3 regions of the Peribacillus phoenicis genome follow, and region 1 is predicted to be linked to each of the others. Evidence: riboswitches for the same ligand, from Rfam matches in the RefSeq annotation. Region 1 holds a riboswitch; each other region holds the start of a gene.

Region 1 (6,469 bases):
ATAGTCATTGCACATCGTTTATCGACCATTCATGATGCCGATCAAATAATTGTCCTGGAAAAAGGGCAGGTTCATGAAAAAGGAACACATGAACAGTTATTGCAAAACGACGGCAGATACAAGCAGCTCCATGACTTGCAGTTCCCGCAACTAAAAGCCATATTAAATTCCTAGCAAGCAAAAATGCACAGAATGTCTTTCTGTGCATTTTTGCTTTCATTTGAAATCATAACTTTTCAAAACCCGATTCGCAATGAGCTGATACCCTTTTTCGTTCGGATGTAACTTATCACTGAAATACTCTGTTTTCTTTTTACCTTCAAAAAGATCATTCGTAGGAATGAATAACATCCTTTTGTCTTTATCCGCTATTCCCTTTATTGACTGGTTATAATCGCGAATGTGCTTTTCAAGTTTTTGATTTCCTTTAATAGGGTTATATAGTCCCACTACCAGAATATCCGCTTTATCGTTTGCCTTTATCAGTGTTGCCGTAATCTTTTTCAGATGGTTGATATACTCCCGTTTACCCTCATTGATTTTACGATCACTGATTTTCTCCAAGTCCCCGCCGTTACTATTGATCAAGTCATTCGTTCCGATATAAACGATGAAAGTATCGGCTTCATCAAGTTTCGTTTTAATGCGGTAATCATCAAGCTGTTTCATCACCCCATCCGTTTCCTGGCCTTTTATACCGTAATTCCAAAAACTCACCTTTTGTTCCGATTCCGGGTTATTCAATTCATCCTCCAGGCCTTCTATATATCCTTCCCCGTCCTTATCCCCTTTTCCATAGGTTAACGAATCTCCAAAAGCCATCACCCTTTGCACATCTTCCGACTCCGAGGCCTGAAATTCATATGCAGCAAAACATATAACCAGTACTATAATCAAAAAAACTAACAATTTTTTCATTTGGTTCTCCTCTGTCTTTTTACTAGAAGTATTTAATCCTTTACATACCCCAAAAACCTGCAGACGTAACATAAAAAAGGAATTGTCAGATAAAGAGTAAAGAGTGTATGATAATAAAAAACTTTCAATGGATTGAGTGTCATTTACCGTCCCTTAAACAAAAAACGGGATTACCCTTCATTCTGGAGATTGAATAAATGATAGTTAGGAGTTTAAATCATGGAAGAGCACATAGAGTTTAGAGAGGCAGAACTATCTGATCTACCCAGAATTGTTGAAATATATAATTCGACAATTGCTTCAAGAATGGTCACGGCGGATACGGAGCCTGTATCCGTTCAATCGAGGGTTAAATGGTTTGAGGAACATCATTCAGAAAGTAGACCGCTATATATCATTACTATAGAAGGGAAAACTGCTGGATGGATGAGCTTTCAATCCTTCTATGGCCGACCGGCATATAATTTCACTGCCGAAATCAGCATTTATATTGATGATTATTTCCGGGGAAAAGGAATCGGACAAATTTCGATTCAAAAGGCAATTGAATTGAGTCCAAAATTAGGTATTAAGACTATATTGGGTTTCATTTTCGCCCACAATATACCGAGCCTTAAGCTTTTTTCCAAATTCGGGTTTGAAGAATGGGCACATTTACCTCAAGTTGCCGAGCTGGATGGCATTGAGCGGGATTTGATCATTCTCGGTAAACGTGTCGATATTTAATATAATTCTTTAGAGCTATTGCCTTGAGCAGTAGCTTTTTCAAATTAATACAGGTCGAATTGGCTAATTTAAAAATAACGATATGCTTTTTGGAGGGAAAAATATTCAGACTCTCTTTTACTTGCTAACGCATTTAATAGTGTATCCAATTCTTGACTGGCTTGAACAGTTAGCAGACTTGTTAAGCCGTAACTTGCTGCTAATTTGAACATTTCCTGTCTCTTTTCTTCAATTCTTTCTATAGTTACCTTACGGCAAGGCATTATATGCCACCTCCCATTTATTCAATTTTTTTACACTTTCATCATAATGAAACTACTAGTTAAAATCAACTATTTTCCAGAAATAAAATGTGTTATTTTATAGGTCAAATGTGACAAAACACCTACTTTATTCTTTAATTATGTATATTTTATGTCATTTTCTATTAAACCCAAAAAAGCATCCACTAGTGTAGACTGTGAATGCTTACATCATATACCTTATCCAGGAACCCAAAATATAGTCCATCGCTTACTATGTCATCCATTCAGAAGGTGACTCGTTATTAGGTCTATTTATAACTATCCTATATTCATCTTCGAGCACTTTTAATGGGGCATCATAAAGGTGCCTTTCATCAGAGGTTTTGTATACTCCATTGGCCAATAGCTCTTCAATGAGCTTTGCCTTCCTCTGTTCAATCCTCTTAAATAATTCTGCCATGTAAATGGCTCCTTTCCTAGTCATCCTAGAGCCTGCTTCTAGTTAGCTAACTTTATCAACTTGTTTGATTTTCACCAAATTATATATACCTTTTCTATTATGTCACTAAACGTTATTTCCAAAAATAAAAGCCCCTTCTAATTCAAGAAGAGGCTGACAGTGTCCGTACGGCTCTTCTTATCTTCCAAGCATATGCTTGTTGGATTTAGCACAGTTCCCAAAACGGGTCCGCTGCCGAGGTTTCTTTGGGCCAAGTCCCTCCACCTCTCTGGATAAGAATTCGATATATAAATGATGTAGAAATGATTCTATCCTAATAATCATCAAAAGTCAATTACCTGGTTCTCCCTTTTTTCCTGGACATAATGTGCTCTCTCTTCAAATACGGGTTGCATTTTCTTGTCTTTCTGATATGATGTCAGTAATTACATACAATTCACACCACTAGGGGAGTCTTTTTTAAGACTGAGATGGAAATAGTTCCGGACCCTTTGAACCTGAACCGGCTCATACCGGCGGAGGGAAGTGGATGATATCGTCCATTTACAGACTATATCCATCTACCCCGTTCCGTATTCAGGAACGGGGTTTTTCATTATCAACGGGAACCATTCTAAAGGAGGATGAACAATGGAGAATATTAAAACAGAAACATTCAGTTATAGACTTCATGCACGGGCAAAAGAGATTTGGAAAAGGAACCATTCACATCCCTTTGTCCAGGCAATTGGAAACGGCACGCTTCCTGAAAAGAAATTTGCCTATTACCTGAAGCAGGACTATATCTATCTCATGGATTATTCCAAGCTCTTTGCTTTAGGTGTCATCAAAGCTCATAACATCGAAACCATGGCAAAGTTTGCGAGCATTTTAAATGAAACCCTTCAAGTGGAAATGGATACCCATCGGCAATATGCTTCCGAATTCGGGATCAGTGCCAAGGAATTGGAAGAAACAGAACCTACTCCCACCACTCTAGCCTATACAGGTTACATGCTAAATGCAGCTCAGCATGGGACTTTGGCAGACTTGATCGCCTGTCTCCTGCCCTGCGCTTGGGATTATTATGAAATCGGTTTGCTACTAAAAGAACAAAATGGAGCAGCATTGGAAAACAATCGCTACGCAGATTGGATAAGGTCCTATTCATCACCTGAATTCGGGGAAGCACACAAGTGGCTGATCGCATTGTTGGAAGAATTGACGGAAGGCATGCCAGAAAAGGAACTTCTTAGATTAGAAAAGCACTTTTTGGTTACTTCCCGATATGAATATTTATTCTGGGATATGGTTCAAAATGAGCAGGATTGGCCGCTGTAGGTCGCAGACATGATGATGAATCCCATCAAGAAACTGACGTTGACTGCCATGATCACGGCTATAACGACGCTGACCAGTTCATTTATTTTCATCCCTGCAGGATTTGCAAAGGTCTTTCCTATTCAGCATCTGGCAAATGTCCTCACGGCCGTTCTATTGGGGCCTGCTTATGCTGTGACACAAGCTTCCTTAGTTTCCATCATTAGAAACATGTCTGGTACCGGTTCAATATTCGCCTTTCCCGGCAGCATGATCGGTGCACTTTTGGCTGCCATCCTTTATCGAAAAACACAAAGCTTAAAATTCGCTTGTTTAGGTGAAGTGATCGGGACCGGCATTCTCGGTTCCCTGGCCTGTTATCCACTTGCCATTCTCCTATTGGGAGAAAAAGCTGCTCTTTTTGGTTTTTTACCGGCTTTTATGCTCAGTTCATTCGCAGGAGCGATTTTAGCTTTCATATTACTTAAAATACTTCTAAAAAATAATTATATGAAGGGGTTTTTTTATGAAAACAGCATTAACCATCGCCGGTTCTGATTCAGGGGGCGGTGCTGGAATACAAGCGGATTTAAAAACATTTTCTGCACATGGGGTCTTTGGAATGTCTGCCATAACAGCCGTTACCGCACAAAACACAATGGAAGTCCGTTCAGTACAGCCAATTGAAACAGCTATCATATCGGACCAAATTGCAGCTATCTTTGAAGATATTCCTGTCGATGCAGTAAAAATAGGCATGCTTGGATCAAAAGAAATCGTGGAAACAGTCGCTGCGTCCCTTAAAACCTTCATGCCTGCCATCGTTATCCTTGACCCTGTCATGATTTCCAAAAGCGGCCACCACTTGCTCGACGAAAAGGCTGTCTCCGCCTTAAAAATGGATTTGCTTCCGCTTGCAACACTTGTAACACCAAATGTACCGGAAGCGGAAGTGCTTACTGGCTTGTCGATTCGGACGAAACAAGATTTCTACAGGGCATGCATTTCAATACAAGAAATGGGCCCCAAAGCCGTTTTACTTAAAGGGGGCCATGCAGCGGGAAATCCAAATGATCTTTTTTATGATGGAACTGACTTCCACTGGATCAAGGGAGAGCGCATACATACAAAAAACACTCATGGTACGGGCTGTACCCTATCATCCGCCATTACATCAAACCTGGCTAATGGACTGCCATTGCAAGAGTCGATTGAACAGGCCAAGACTTATATTTCTGAAGCGATACGCAATAGTTTTTCAATCGGTAAAGGTCATGGACCTGTCCATCATTTTCATTCATATTCAAAAAAAGAACGGAGTGACTTAATATGAAGGTTTCCGCAGCCGATTTATTCGTGAAGGTAAAAGAAAGAAAACCACTCGTTCACCAAATCACCAACTTTGTTACGGTCAACGACTGTGCAAATGCCACCCTTGCCATCGGTGGTTCACCAGTGATGACATCGAGCCCAAGAGAAGTGGCGGATATGGTCAAATTAGCGGATGCATTGGTCTCTGAATTTCGGTACGATCGATGATAAAGCCTTGGAAGCAATGGAGATTGCCGGTAAGACGGCAAATGACCTGGATATCCCGGTCATTTTGGACCCGGTGGGAGTTGGTGCCACCGCCTATCGAACAGAGCAAGTGAAAGAGCTTCTAAGTAAGGTTACTTTCCAAATCATTCGCGGCAATGCAAGTGAGATCCTTTCATTGATTGGTGGGGATACCGTTACTCGCGGGGTGGATTCGGAGGAGCTTGCGGTCAGCAATGCAGAGCTGGCTGCTCGAGCGGCAAATAAATTGAATTGCATCGTCGTGGTCAGCGGAGCGAAGGATGCTGTCAGCGATGGAAAACGTACGTCCATCATCGATAACGGGAACCTCCTATTAACTAATGTTACAGGTACCGGTTGTATGTCCACTGCTCTTATCGGCACTTTTTCCGGAGTCACCGATGATTTCTATTCTGCGGCGATTGCCGGTATCTCAACCATGAGCATTTCAGGGGAACTAGCTGCCAAAAACCTTCAAAAGGATGAAGGAACAGGAACGTTTCGTGTGCGATTAATCGATGCAATATCAAGAATGGATAAGGAAATCTGGATGCATGAGGTGAAAATGAATGAAGAAGTCCCAAATTGATTTAAGCCTGTATTTAGTTACGGAAGAGTCCATAGGAATAGAAGAATTGACCAAAATCATTGCAGAATCTGTTTCAGGAGGTGTCTCGATCGTACAGCTTAGAGAGAAAAACAATTCCTCCCTCTCCTTTTATAATAAAGCTTCTGCATTAAAACAGTTATTGAACAAGCTGTCCATTCCCCTTATCATCAATGACCGGGTGGATATAGCACTTGCTGTTGCAGCGGATGGAATTCATATTGGGCAAGATGACCTTCCATTGCCTGTCGTCAAAAAAATGGTTCCTGAAGATATGATTGTCGGTGTATCTGTCTCCACTCTTGAAGAGGCTCTAGAAGCCGAACGAAATGGAGCAGATTATATCGGAGTCGGTTCCGTTTTCCCAACAAAGACCAAACAAGATGCAACCTTAATGGCAATTGGGGATCTGGAGGAAATTTGCCGCAGCGTATCAATTCCCGCCGTAGCCATCGGGGGTATCACGGCCGATAACATTTCCGCCCTTTCTGCTAGCGGGCTGTCCGGTACCGCAGTCGTATCGGCCATCATGAATGCAGAAAGTCCAAAGACTGCCTCCGAATCCCTTTTAAAAATCATAAAAAACTTTAAATAACAAAAGGATGGGGACTGATTACAGTCCCCATCCTTTTGTTTATGTCAAAACGGTATTCTTTG
Region 2 (6,469 bases), 3.6 Mb from region 1:
CTCAACCGTATGAGTTTGGAAAGAAGTGAAATTCCATTTATCGATTTTCGTTTTATCCGGCTTTGGCATCGGGAGCTTTTCTAATTCAGAAAACGCTTGAATCCGAAGCTCGGATAGCCAAGCTGGATCATTATTTTTAGTTGAATAGGAGCTTATATCCTCTTGTTCAAACGGTAATTTCGTTTCTGTAGTCATTGCAAATCCTCCTACTTACGCTTCTTCGCCAACAGTTTCGTCTTCAATGCCCAATTCTTGTTTAATCCAGTCATAACCTTCCGCTTCCAAGCGGGCAGCAAGTTCAGGACCGCCTGATTTTACGACACGTCCTTGCATCATTACATGTACAAAATCAGGAGTGATGTAATTTAATAGACGTTGGTAGTGAGTGATGATCAAGCATCCAAAGTCTTCTCCGCGCATTTCGTTGATTCCTTTTGAAACGACTTTAAGTGCATCGATATCTAGACCTGAATCAATCTCATCCAAGATTGCAATTTTAGGTTGGATCATCATTAATTGAAGAATCTCGTTGCGTTTTTTCTCTCCGCCTGAGAAACCTTCATTCAAATAGCGTTGCGCCATATCTTCATCCATTTCAAGGAATTCCATTTTTTTGTCCATTTGACGGATGAATTTCATCAATGAAATTTCATCGCCTTCTTCACGGCGTGCGTTAATGGAAGAACGTAAGAAGTCTGCGTTTGTAACACCGCTGATTTCACTTGGATATTGCATAGCTAGGAATAGACCGACACGAGCGCGCTCGTCTACTTCCATCTCCAAAACATCTTCACCATCGAATGTGATGCTTCCGCTAGTTACCTCATATTTAGGGTGACCCATGATTGCTGATGATAAAGTGGATTTACCAGTTCCATTTGGTCCCATGATCGCATGGATTTCTCCACCTTTAACTTCAAGGTTTACCCCTTTTAAAATCTCTTTGCCTTCAATTGATACGTGAAGATCTTTAACCGTTAATGTAGAAGCTGACATAATAATACCTCCGTGAACTAATTCCAATTTTATTACCAGAAAGTAAAGATTACTTTCATTACTATAATTTACGTAAAAGCATTCTCACTTTATTCTCATTCCAATTTTATAACAAATCCAATTTGGAATCAACTAAATAGATAGGGGTTTCCACTTCGGCCATGTTAAAAACCTGTCCTATTCTTACAATACTAACAGATATAGCCTGTTTACTGCATATTCATACTTATTTTAGCTTTTGTTAAAATTATCTTATTATTCGGCAAATCTTCGTCCTTATTAATATATGTTCAAAGAATTTTATTGCAAGGTAAGAACGTTCCGCTTTAAAAAGAAAAAAATCGGACTGTCAGGTATTATGTAAGTATATCCAATAAGGAAACCCTTATTTTATGGACCACTTTCCATTTTACCTCTACAGGCCGATCTTTTAAAGAACTCTTTTATATGCTTAGCCGTGAATTTTGCGTTGAAGGTCCTGGACCATTTTGTTGCACTTTACATGTTCCCTATCCCGTTCTTTCTCAACCTCGATACGGAGGTCTAAGTTTCTACTGTACTCACTGTAGCCAATCCCATGTGAAGACTGCATCGCCTTTTCCATTTCGCTTGTTACATTTAAATCCAGAGTATTGATAGTGAACCATCCTTTCAAATTTGTGTATCATTTTTTTACCTTCATTATCTCTATACCCTTTCCTTTCCTGATTAAACATGAAAGTAATTAAATTAAGCCGCAGACTGAAACAAACTGGATCATCAATGAGTTTGTCTACAGTTTTTTAGGTTTTTAGGTTTTCAAAATTTGAACGTTACTTTCCACTTCAGGTACTCGCTTTCCGCGGGCGGTCCGGAAGCCTCCTCGGCGCTTTTGCGCCTGCGGGGTCTCCCCTGACTCGCTTTTCCCGCAGGGGTCTCATACCTTCCGTTCCAATCCACTAAGACTAAACAATCAGATAGAATCACTTTCACCTAAGGTTTCCAAAATGAAGTGCCTCACTTCTCTAAGTCCGGAAAAAATTATGAGCGACGCATTATGTAAAAGCTAAACGAACAAACCAGCTTGCTTATTCATTTATGCGGCAGCAGACCGTAACGATAGTAACACCCGGAAATACTCATGATACTCGTATTAAGAGCCTCTGATTGAACATGTGATTAAGAAAGTTAGAAAACCTGTAGCTGTTGACGCAGATTCCGCAACCATGGCTATGTGTAATATGAGCGTTTTGGTTGTTATCTCTGCCTATCGGCACTCAACAACAAATATAGAAGGCTATCGTGAGTACAAATCGCTTTAACTGCTTCAAATCCAATAAAAATCAAAAAGGTTTCGGAATGAGACCATTCCGAAACCTTTTTGTTTACAAACTGCGGTCTGAATTAAATCAGGTCGCCCATTCTTGAATTATTTATCCGCCGGTACAACTGCACCTTTGTATTCTTCAAGAATGAAATCTTGAATTTCTTTAGAATGCAATACTTCTACAAGCGCTTTGATTGCTTCTTTATTTTCGTCACCTTTGTTTACGGCAATGACATTCACATATGGTGATTCCGAATCTTCAATCGCAATCGAATCTTCAAGCGGATTCAAACCGGCGTCAATCGCATAGTTGGAGTTGATCAAGACTGCATCGCCTTCGCCACTCTCATAAATTTTAGGAAGCAGGGCCGCTTCATAATCGGCATCGAATTTAAGGTTTTTCTTATTTTCAACGATGTCTTTCGTTGTAGCCGTCGTTTTATCGATCCCTTCTTTCAAAGTGATCAGGCCATTCTTTTCCAAAAGGGATAAAGCGCGTCCATGATCAGCGACAGAGCTGCTCATAATGATTGTTGCGCCTTCCGGAAGTTTATCAATGCTTTTATATTTTTGTGAATATAGGGCAATCGGCTCGATATGGATTCCGCCAGCATTAACGAAGTCATATCCATTTTCTTTAATTTGCCCCTCTAAATATGGAATGTGTTGAAAGTAGTTAGCATCCAATTCCTTATCATTCAACGCCTTATTCGGTAAAACATAGTCCTGGAATGTTTCGATTTCCAATTCGATTCCTTTTTCTTTAAGAAGCGGCTTGGCTTCCTCAAGGATTTCAGCATGAGGAACATTGGATGCCCCTACAACTATTTTCTTCGATTCTTTTTCCGTATCACTGCCGCTTTTATCCTTTTCACTTCCACAAGCAGCCAAAGCGATAGATAACACTAAAATTAATGCAAATCCTAAAAACTTTTTCATCCTTTTCATCTCCCTTTATCTTTTGTCCAATTTAGATGTAATCACATCTCCAATAATTTGAATTATGAAGACGATAATTAGAATAACGATCGTCGCTACAAGCGTAACGTCATTTTGATTTCTTTGATAGCCGTCCAAATAGGCCAGATTACCAAGCCCGCCTGCGCCGATGACCCCGGCCATTGCGGTATATCCAACCAATGCAATCGATGTTACCGTAATCCCGGAAATAAGGGCAGGCATCGACTCTGGAAGAAGGACCTTCCAAATGATCGTGCTCGTTTTTGCCCCCATCGATTTAGCGGCTTCAATTACACCTTTATCGATTTCACGAAGGCCGATTTCAACCATACGCGCATAAAATGGTGCCGCACCGATAATAAGTGCCGGCAGTGCAGCGTTCTCTCCGATCATGGAACCGACAAGCGCTTTAGTGAAAGGAATGAGCAGCACGATCAAAATAAGAAATGGAATGGAACGGAATATATTGACGACAGCACTCATGACCCCGTTGACTGCCCGGTTTTCCCACATATTACCCTTCCCCGTCAGGAACAGGATCAATCCTAATATTATGCCTATAAAAAAGGTTGCCACTACAGAGACGCTTGTCATGTAAAGCGTTTCCCTCGTAGCTTCAATAATGTCTTCCCAATCAACATTCGGCAATAATTCTTCAAGCATGAGTAATCACCTCCACGCCTACCTGCTGTGCTTTAATGAATTCTATTGCGCGGAGCATTTCATCCTCTTTGCCATCAAGATGGATAAACAATGTTCCATATGAACCGCTTCTTGTTTGGGATATCTTACCTTGAACGATATTGACATCCAACTCGAAGTTACGTACAAGCTTGGTGATCAATGGGCTTTCTGCATGATCACCTACAAAGGTCAATTGAATCACTTTGCCTGCAGGATAGCGCTCGAGCAAATGGTCCATCGTTTCTTTCGTTTCTTCCGGTTCCGTTACCTGTTGCACGAAACGCTTCGTCATTTGTTCTTTAGGATTCTTGAAAACATCCAGGACAGGACCCTGTTCAACAACCTGCCCGCTTTCCATCACGGCGACGCGATGGCAGATTTTACGTATTACATGCATTTCATGTGTTATCAAGACGATCGTCAATCCCAGGCGCTGATTGATGTCAACAAGCAATTCGAGTATGGAGTCGGTAGTCTGCGGATCCAAGGCAGAAGTCGCTTCATCACACAGCAGCACTTTAGGGTCATTTGCCAGAGCCCTGGCTATTCCCACCCTTTGCTTTTGCCCTCCGCTTAATTGTGAAGGATAGGCCTTTTCCCTGCCTTCCAGTCCGACTAACTTGATCAATTCGTTCACACGCTTGGTTCGTTCAGGTTTAGAAACTCCTGCAATTTCCAATGGGAAAGATATATTCTCCTGAACGGTCCTTGACCATAATAGATTGAAATGTTGGAAAATCATGCTGATTTCTTGACGGGCCTTACGGAGCTGAGCGCCTTTAATTTTTGAAATTTCCTTCTCAGCCACCACAACGGATCCCTCTGTAGGTGTTTCCAACCCATTGAGCATTCTGATCAAAGTACTTTTCCCCGCTCCACTGTAACCGATAATACCGAAAATCTCGCCTTTATTTATTTCAACATTCACATTATTTACAGCCTTGATCGTCTCACTGTTTCCTTTTCCTGTTCGGAACAGCTTACTGACTTTCGTCAATGTAATCATTAATCCTCACCTCTTTTATCCAATAAAACCTATGAACTTAGTTGATTTCTCTACATTATTAGTCTGTTTCTCATATCATGCAAAGGGTTTCCCCCATTAAAATAGAAAAAACCTTTCTGCATGAGCAGAAAGGCAGGTGAAGAAACAGGCCTTCCTCTCATCTTCCAAAGTGATTAAACTTTGTGTGAATTGGCACCTTTCCAAGGAAATCTCCTTGTCGGTTGCCGGGTTTCATCGGGCACATCCCTCCACCTCTCTTGATAAGAGCTAATATATAGAATATTTGTACATCATTAAGTTCTTTAGTATGGTGAAATTTTATCATAGATAAAAAAGGAGCGCAATGTATATTATTTCTAGTACACAGAAACTTTACTTAAACCGTTTTGGATGTCAAGGAGACGATATTCGTCGCTTTTTCAATTGCCTGCTCCAAATCTTCTATTAAATCGTCTACATTTTCAATCCCAATGGATAAACGGACTTGATCAGCACTCACACCCGCTTTCGCAAGACCCGCCTCATTCAATTGTTGATGGGTCGTACTTGCTGGATGGATGATCAAGCTCTTCGCATCCCCCACATTCGCTACATGGGACCATAATTCCACCGAATTGATAAGCTTTGCGCCAGCTTCGCGATTACCTTGTATTCCAAAAGTCACGACAGATCCAGCTCCCTTAGGCAAATATTTATCCGCAAGGGCTTTATCGGGATGATCCTCATCACCAGGATGTGAAACCCAAGTCACGGCAGGGTGGTTTTTTAAATATTTAATGACAGACTTGGTGTTTGACAGATGCTCTTTCATCCTTACATGCAGTGTTTCAAGCCCAAGCGTAAACTGGAATGCACTTTGGGCACTTAGCGCAGGGCCTAAATCACGAAGTAACTGCACTCGGGCTTTCGTTATGAATGCAGCAGGTCCAACTGCCTCGGCGTATACCAGATTGTCGTAGCTTGGGTCAGGCTCCGTGAAGCCAGGATAATTTGGCGAGTTCCAATCGAATTTCCCTCCATCCACGATGACACCGCCCAGCGTGGTTCCATTTCCCAGAAGCCATTTTGTAGCGGAATGGATGACAATATCCGCTCCAAAATCAATTGGTCTGCATAGATATGGTGTCGCGAAGGTATTATCAATGATCAAAGGTATTCCGGCATCATGGGCGATTTTCGCTACCGCTTCAATATCAAGCACCCTCAAACTTGGATTTCCGATCGTTTCAGCAAAAATGGCTTTAGTTCTTGGCGTTATCGCCCTTTTGAAATTTTCAGGGTCATCGGGAGAAACGAACTTCACTTTAATCCCATATTTAGGAAGAGTATTTTCAAAAAGGTTATACGTACCGCCATATAATGTAGAGGCTGAAACAATCTCATCTCCAGCAGCGGCAATATTCAGGATTGAAAGTGAAATGGCTGCCATTCCGCTTGCTGTTGCCAATCCGCCGATACCGCCTTCCAATAATGCCATTCTTTCCTCAAAAACGCTGACCGTGGGATTATGAAGTCGT
Region 3 (6,469 bases), 1.5 Mb from region 1:
TGAATACAAAATCAACAAATTAATCAACGGGAAAGGAAGTAATCGGCATGCAAAACCAAAATGCAGGAATACATCATATAACCGCAATTGTAGGCAATCCTCAAGAGAATGTGGATTTTTATGCTGGAGTGCTGGGAATGCGTATGGTGAAGAAAACCGTTAATTTTGATGATCCAGGCACCTATCATTTATATTTCGGAGATGAATCAGGTTCACCGGGCACTATCATCACTTTCTTTCCTTGGCCTGGGGCATACCGAGGGACAATTGGCTCCGGACAAGTGGGGATTACAACATATGCCGTTCCGGAAGGTTCAATGGGCTTCTGGGAAACGCGCTTGGGTAAATTTAATATTGACTTTGAAAAGATCTCACGCTTCGGCGAGGATTATCTGGGATTTCAGGATCCACATGGATTGCAACTTGAACTGGTTGAGCGTAAAGAAGGTAAAAATAGCGAGTGGTCATTCGGCGGTGTACCAGCTGACAAGGCGATCAAGGGATTCGGCGGTGCGGTATTATTGACGTCGAAACCGATCAAAACGATGGAACTATTAGAGGAAGTGATGGGTTTGCAAAAGATGGGGGAAGAGGGTGATTTCATCCGCTTCAAATCCACATCGGACATCGGAAATTTGGTAGATGTTAAAAAAACTGTTTTGCCAAATGGGAAAATCGGAGTGGGAACTGTCCATCATCTTGCATGGCGTGCAAGCGATAATGAAGATCATAAAGAATGGAGGGAGCATATCGCAAACCATGGCTATGGCGTGACACCCTTTACAGACCGCCAATACTTCGATGCCATTTATTTCAGGGAAGATGGAGGCATACTCTTTGAAATTGCCACAGATCCACCTGGCTTTGCTCATGATGAAACGAAGGAAACGATGGGTAGTAAATTAATGCTGCCGCCCTGGCTTGAAGAAAAAAGGGAGATCATGGAAAAAACGTTACTGCCGGCAGTGCCGAGAGTACTAGAGGAGGATAAATGATGAAGCATATTTTTCAAAAAGGAAGTAATCCAGATGCACCGTTGCTTTTGCTTTTACATGGCACTGGAGGAACGGAAACGGATCTCTTGCCATTATCTGAAATGGTTTCACCGGGATCATCCGTACTCAGCGTACGGGGAAATGTACTTGAAAACGGAATGCCCCGTTATTTCCGCCGGCTGGCTGAAGGAGTTTTTGATGAAGAAGATTTGATTTTCCGTACGAAGGAGCTTTATGACTTCTTGGAATCAGCGTCCGGACAATATGACTTCGATCGTGACAGAGTGGTGGCATTAGGTTATTCTAATGGTGCAAACATAGCAGCAAGTTTGATGTTCCATTTTGAAGGGGCATTAAAAGGAGCGATTCTTCATCATCCAATGGTGCCTAGACGCGGGATTGCTTTGCCGTCCCTTTCGGATATACCTGTATTCATTGCTGCAGGTAAAAACGATCCGATTTGCCCGGCAGCAGAAACTGATGAACTTAATCAAATTTTACTGCAAGCTGGTGCTGCGGTGGATGTTCACTGGGAAAATTACGGTCATCAGTTAACACGTTCAGAGGTTGATGCAGCAAGTTCATGGTTTCAAAAGAACTTTTTATAAGAATGGGAGGGATGAAGATGATTTCAGTTAATCCTGAAAGTCTTACTGAACGGGAGAATTATAAGTTTTTGACTGGAAGCATCATACCGAGACCAATAGCCCTGGTTACGACACAATCCGAAACCGGTACAATCAATATAGCTCCGTTCAGTTTTTTTAACATAGTCAGTTCCAATCCTCCTATGATTTCTATTTCTGTTCAACGGAAAGAAGGAGTTTCGAAGGACACTGCCCGAAATGCAATTCAAACAGGTGAATTCGTTGTTCATATCACTGATGAAGATAATGTTGCTGATGCAAATCGAACGGCCAAGGAACTCCCGTCTGACGAAAGTGAATTGGGTCTTACCAATTTCACTCAGGCTGTTAGTGAGAAGGTGTCGGTACCAGGATTGCAAGAAGCGAAGGTACGCTTTGAATGCACATTGGAGCATGCGATACCATTGGCAGGTTCCAAGAATAAACCTGGTTGTGATTTATTGATAGGGAAAATAGTCTGCTATCATATAGAGCAGGAGATTTACCATAATGGCCGGATTGACCAGAATGGGCTAAAACCTGTAGCAAGATTAGCGGGTCATACTTATACAAAACTAGGGGAATTATTTGAAATACAACGACCTTAAGGAATAAGAAAGAAAAAATGGCGTCATCTTTTAAGGTGTCGTCATTTTTTTAAAATTATTCCCGGTTAGCATTATCTGCAATTCTAATACTGTAAGCGACTGTTCCAAAAACAAGTTCATATCTATGCCAAAGGTGCGATGATCGTTTGGATTTTAAAGGAAGTCTTTACAAACCGAAACAAAACTTGACAATTTTTGCATAGATTGATAAAGTTATAAAAAAATAATTTCTTATCCAGAGAGGTGGAGGGACTGGCCCTATGAAACCTCAGCAACAGGTCTGCAATGACACTGTGCTAATTCCAGGGGGTGAAACCTTGATAGATAAGACCGTACGTGTTTATTTGTCAGTAACGCACTCTTTTTTAGAGTGCGTTTTCGTTTTTTCTGGATGCAAGATAAAGGAGAGTAAGAATGGAGAACAAAAGGAATCATGATTTTCAAAGGAAAATGCAGGCACGGCATATAATAATGCTATCGCTTGGCGGGGTGATTGGAACAGGTTTATTCTTAAGTTCGGGTTATACGATTCAACAGGCTGGCCCATTTGGCACCATCCTTTCGTATCTGATTGGGGCATTAGTGGTTTATCTAGTCATGCTATGTCTGGGTGAACTGGCAGTACATATGCCCGAGACAGGTGCGTTTCATAGCTACTCAGCTAAATACATAGGTCCTGGGACAGGGTATACAGTAGCCTGGTTGTATTGGCTAACTTGGACTGTTGCACTAGGTTCGGAATTCACGGCTGCAGGATTGTTGATGCAGAGATGGTTTCCATCAATCAATGTCTGGATATGGAGTGCACTATTTACCATATTGGTCTTGGCATTAAACGCGTGGACCGTTAAATTTTTCGCTGAATCCGAATTCTGGTTTGCGTCTATTAAGGTATTTGCCATTGTAATTTTTATTATTTTGGGAGCAGCGGCAATGCTAGGTTTTATTCCAATAATTCATTCACAATCTGCTCCGTTATTCTCCAATTTTACAAGTGAAGGTTTATTTCCGAATGGTGCTTTTGCCATTCTAATGACGATGCTTGCGGTGAATTTCGCATTCTCTGGAACTGAATTAATCGGAATTGCAGCTGGAGAAACTGTGAATCCAGAAAAAACGATACCAAAGGCAATCCGTATGACATTATGGAGATTGATTATCTTTTTTGTAGGAACCATCGTTGTATTGTCCGCATTATTGCCTATTTCGGATGCAAGCGTATTAGAAAGCCCCTTTGTGGCAGTTCTTGAACGGATTGGTGTGCCATATGCAGCGGATATTATGAACTTTGTTATATTAACTGCCATTTTATCTGCTGCAAACTCAGGACTGTATGCATCATCCAGAATGCTTTGGTCACTTGCAGATAAGGAAACTATATCACCAATATTTGCAAAATTGACAAAACGGGGAGTTCCGCTAAATGCAGTCCTTTTCAGTATGTTGGGCGGCTGCTTAGCCCTGTTCTCGAGTATTATTGCACCGGATACTGTTTACATAGTGCTTGTATCGATTTCTGGTCTAGCCGTGGTTATAGTTTGGATGAGTATTAGCGTGTCACAGTTTCGATTTCGCAGACGATATATAAAAGAAGGAAATTCAGTAAATGACTTGGCTTATCGAACGCCATTATATCCACTCGTACCAATCGTTTCTTTTATGCTATGCCTGGCTTCTTGTATAGGAATTGCATTTGATCCTACACAACGAATTGCACTATATTGTGGCATTCCATTTATTTTGTTTTGCTATGGAAGTTATTATGTGACAAAAACATATAAAGAAAAGAGGAGTAGATCATGAACAATAAAACTAACCCAATTGACGCTATTTTACGAGATCATTCAGTCATGATTTTGGACGGAGCTTTAGCTACAGAGCTAGAGAGGCATGGATGTGATTTGGACGACCCGCTCTGGTCTGCACGTGTATTACTTGAAAATCCAGAAGTGATTTATCAAGTGCATTCTGACTACTTTCGTGCTGGAGCGGACTGTGCGATTACGGCTAGCTACCAAGCCACTGTTGAAGGTTTCGCCCTCCGCGGAATACAAGAAAAAGAGGCTTTGGAGCTAATCCGGAAAACGGTTTTACTCGCAAGAAAAGCAAGAGATGAATTTTGGAAGGAAGAAAACCAAACGCTTAGGCCTAAGCCATTGGTTGCTGCATCTGTTGGCCCTTATGGGGCTTATCTTGCAGATGGTTCGGAGTATATAGGAAACTATGGTGTATCGGATGAAACTTTAACGGCATTTCATCGCTCACGGATATCAGCGTTGATTGAAGCAGGAGCTGACCTTTTAGCATTTGAAACGATTCCTTCCCTGCAAGAAGCAAAAGTATTATATTCATTATTGAAGGATTATCCAGAAGTGTATGCTTGGCTATCCTTTTCATTGAAAAATGAAAAAGCGATAAGTGACGGCACTTTACTCGAAGAGTGTACAAGATTGTTTGGGGACAGTGAGCAAATTGCAGCAATCGGCATCAACTGTGCGCCAGTATCATGTATCACGGAAGCCATCCAGGTGTTGCGCGCAAACACGGATAAACCAATCATTGTTTATCCGAATTCAGGTGAAACATATAATCCAGAAACTAAAACATGGCATGGTCAAGAATCATGTAACAGGCTCGACCTGAAATCTGAAGAATGGCACCATGCAGGGGCGCGTTTAATTGGAGGGTGCTGCAGAACGGCTCCACATCATATCGGAGACATTTCAAGAAAGTGGCGACCTTCCGTGGTGTTATCCTCCTAGCCCTTGTTCTGTTATCAAACTGTTATAAGGTATGTAGGTAGTATATAGAGCCTAACTAAAAGGAACAGGAAGCGTCATAATCAGACGGTTCCTGTTCCTTTTTGAGTTCATTATTCAAATTCGAGTTATCTTATCTCCTAGGCTGTAAAAGAACCGCTGCAAAAACAGTAATAGGAGAAATTAAATCATAATATTTGTGTGCTTGGGAAAACTAAACAAACAATGAATAGAAAGGAGAGTAATGAGTATGAGCCGTGGGAAAAATTTTAATCACAAAGAAAAAGGCCATCCAGGAAATTTACCTAATAATAGAATTAGCGAAGAGAAGGAACACAGCCGGCAGTATGAACAAATCGAGGATATTGTCACACATGAAGCTTTTAAAAATCGGGAAAAAGAAGACGAGATGCCTTAATATATTGATATTTCATGTATATACGGGGGGAAAACCATGAGCTTTTGCTATGGTTTTTTCTTTCATTACTAATACATACCTTGTTGGAAAAGGAAGTAAGCTAAATAATATGCCGACTTTCTTCTATATAAATAATAAAACTTAATTTCTCAGCTCGGGGCATCATTAGTCTTAAGTCACTAAGAGGGATTAGTAAGTATAATCTGCATTGTCATCCAGAAATAAATAAGGGTAACGTCTAAAAAAGGTGAACTTAATTAATCAGAACCGGCTTATCCTAATTGGTTAAAACCCTGGAATTTTACAGTTTTAAATAAACATGCCAGGTAAATCGTGAATATTATAAGAACCTGATGAAGTACGGATCGTTCCCCATATACAAGTCTTAAGCCAATTTCTGCTATGTTTCATTTTGTTTATCGCGGTTTATTTCCACTTCTCGTTTTGCTCTAATAAAAGCGATAAATTGAATCGTCTCCTCTTCAGAAAGAGAGATTCCATCAACGGCTAGCTCCATATTTGGTAAATCCGTTAATTCCATGACTTGAGGTGACTCTGTGGTAATATCTTTAGCTGGATGATCTACCCGACCTAGAATGTAATCAGTGGATGTATCATATAGGCCTGCCAATAAATTAATCGTTTCTAATGAAGGGCGGCGGTGGCCCGATTCATAACCTGCATAGGTACTCTTGGCGATTCCGAGCCTGTCAGCCGTATATTGCAAAGACCACCTTTTGGCCTTCCTTAATGTAGTCAATCTATTTAATATCATTTTTATTACTCTCCTTTTATATAAATCCATTATACCATCATATGACAATAAAGTGTACGCGTAATGAATAACTTTAGCTTGATTTCGACCTTGAACAGAACTATAATTACATGTGATGTACGCGTAACATGAACATTTACAATGGATACATCCTTTCTGAGATGCTTAGAATGATTGGGATACAGGGAGGTTTTATAGGGGGTAGTATATTGGAGAAATTGAAGTCAAAAATTAAGAAGTTGATGTTAATTACTACCGGTGGTACAATTGCATCGTTAGAAGGGGAAA

The links. Region 1 has a riboswitch for S-adenosylmethionine ahead of ABC374_RS05485 (Fur-regulated basic protein FbpA). Riboswitches for the same ligand answer to the same signal wherever they lie in the genome.
Region 2: another riboswitch for S-adenosylmethionine. It lies ahead of ABC374_RS23480 (methionine ABC transporter ATP-binding protein); the one in region 1 lies ahead of ABC374_RS05485 (Fur-regulated basic protein FbpA).
Region 3: another riboswitch for S-adenosylmethionine. It lies ahead of mmuP (S-methylmethionine permease); the one in region 1 lies ahead of ABC374_RS05485 (Fur-regulated basic protein FbpA).

The regions. Positions count from the first base shown of each region.
Region 1 is NZ_JBDFMF010000001.1:1,134,629-1,141,097, reverse strand. It holds gene ABC374_RS05505 (ABC transporter ATP-binding protein) at 1-174, shown strand, start outside; gene ABC374_RS05500 (GDSL-type esterase/lipase family protein) at 217-918, opposite strand; gene ABC374_RS05495 (GNAT family N-acetyltransferase) at 1,138-1,644, shown strand; gene ABC374_RS05490 (aspartyl-phosphate phosphatase Spo0E family protein) at 1,713-1,907, opposite strand; gene ABC374_RS05485 (Fur-regulated basic protein FbpA) at 2,161-2,349, opposite strand; SAM riboswitch class I at 2,524-2,628, opposite strand; TPP riboswitch at 2,786-2,890, shown strand; gene tenA (thiaminase II) at 2,980-3,669, shown strand; gene thiW (energy coupling factor transporter S component ThiW) at 3,685-4,206, shown strand; gene thiD (bifunctional hydroxymethylpyrimidine kinase/phosphomethylpyrimidine kinase) at 4,175-4,981, shown strand; gene ABC374_RS05465 (hydroxyethylthiazole kinase) at 4,978-5,187, shown strand; gene thiM (hydroxyethylthiazole kinase) at 5,153-5,794, shown strand; gene thiE (thiamine phosphate synthase) at 5,775-6,407, shown strand; gene ABC374_RS05450 (MFS transporter) at 6,447-6,469, opposite strand, start outside.
Region 2 is NZ_JBDFMF010000001.1:4,718,838-4,725,306, forward strand. It holds gene sufD (Fe-S cluster assembly protein SufD) at 1-195, opposite strand, end outside; gene sufC (Fe-S cluster assembly ATPase SufC) at 211-996, opposite strand; gene ABC374_RS28820 (YuzK family famiily protein) at 1,448-1,600, opposite strand; gene ABC374_RS23470 (MetQ/NlpA family ABC transporter substrate-binding protein) at 2,405-3,241, opposite strand; gene ABC374_RS23475 (methionine ABC transporter permease) at 3,257-3,925, opposite strand; gene ABC374_RS23480 (methionine ABC transporter ATP-binding protein) at 3,918-4,952, opposite strand; SAM riboswitch class I at 5,107-5,219, opposite strand; gene ABC374_RS23485 (O-acetylhomoserine aminocarboxypropyltransferase/cysteine synthase family protein) at 5,329-6,469, opposite strand, start outside.
Region 3 is NZ_JBDFMF010000001.1:2,651,173-2,657,641, reverse strand. It holds gene ABC374_RS12965 (ring-cleaving dioxygenase) at 1-23, shown strand, start outside; gene ABC374_RS12960 (ring-cleaving dioxygenase) at 48-995, shown strand; gene ABC374_RS12955 (alpha/beta hydrolase) at 995-1,603, shown strand; gene ABC374_RS12950 (flavin reductase family protein) at 1,621-2,229, shown strand; SAM riboswitch class I at 2,458-2,560, shown strand; gene mmuP (S-methylmethionine permease) at 2,644-4,032, shown strand; gene mmuM (homocysteine S-methyltransferase) at 4,029-4,991, shown strand; gene ABC374_RS12935 (hypothetical protein) at 5,239-5,406, shown strand; gene ABC374_RS12930 (helix-turn-helix domain-containing protein) at 5,807-6,181, opposite strand; gene ABC374_RS12925 (asparaginase) at 6,412-6,469, shown strand, end outside.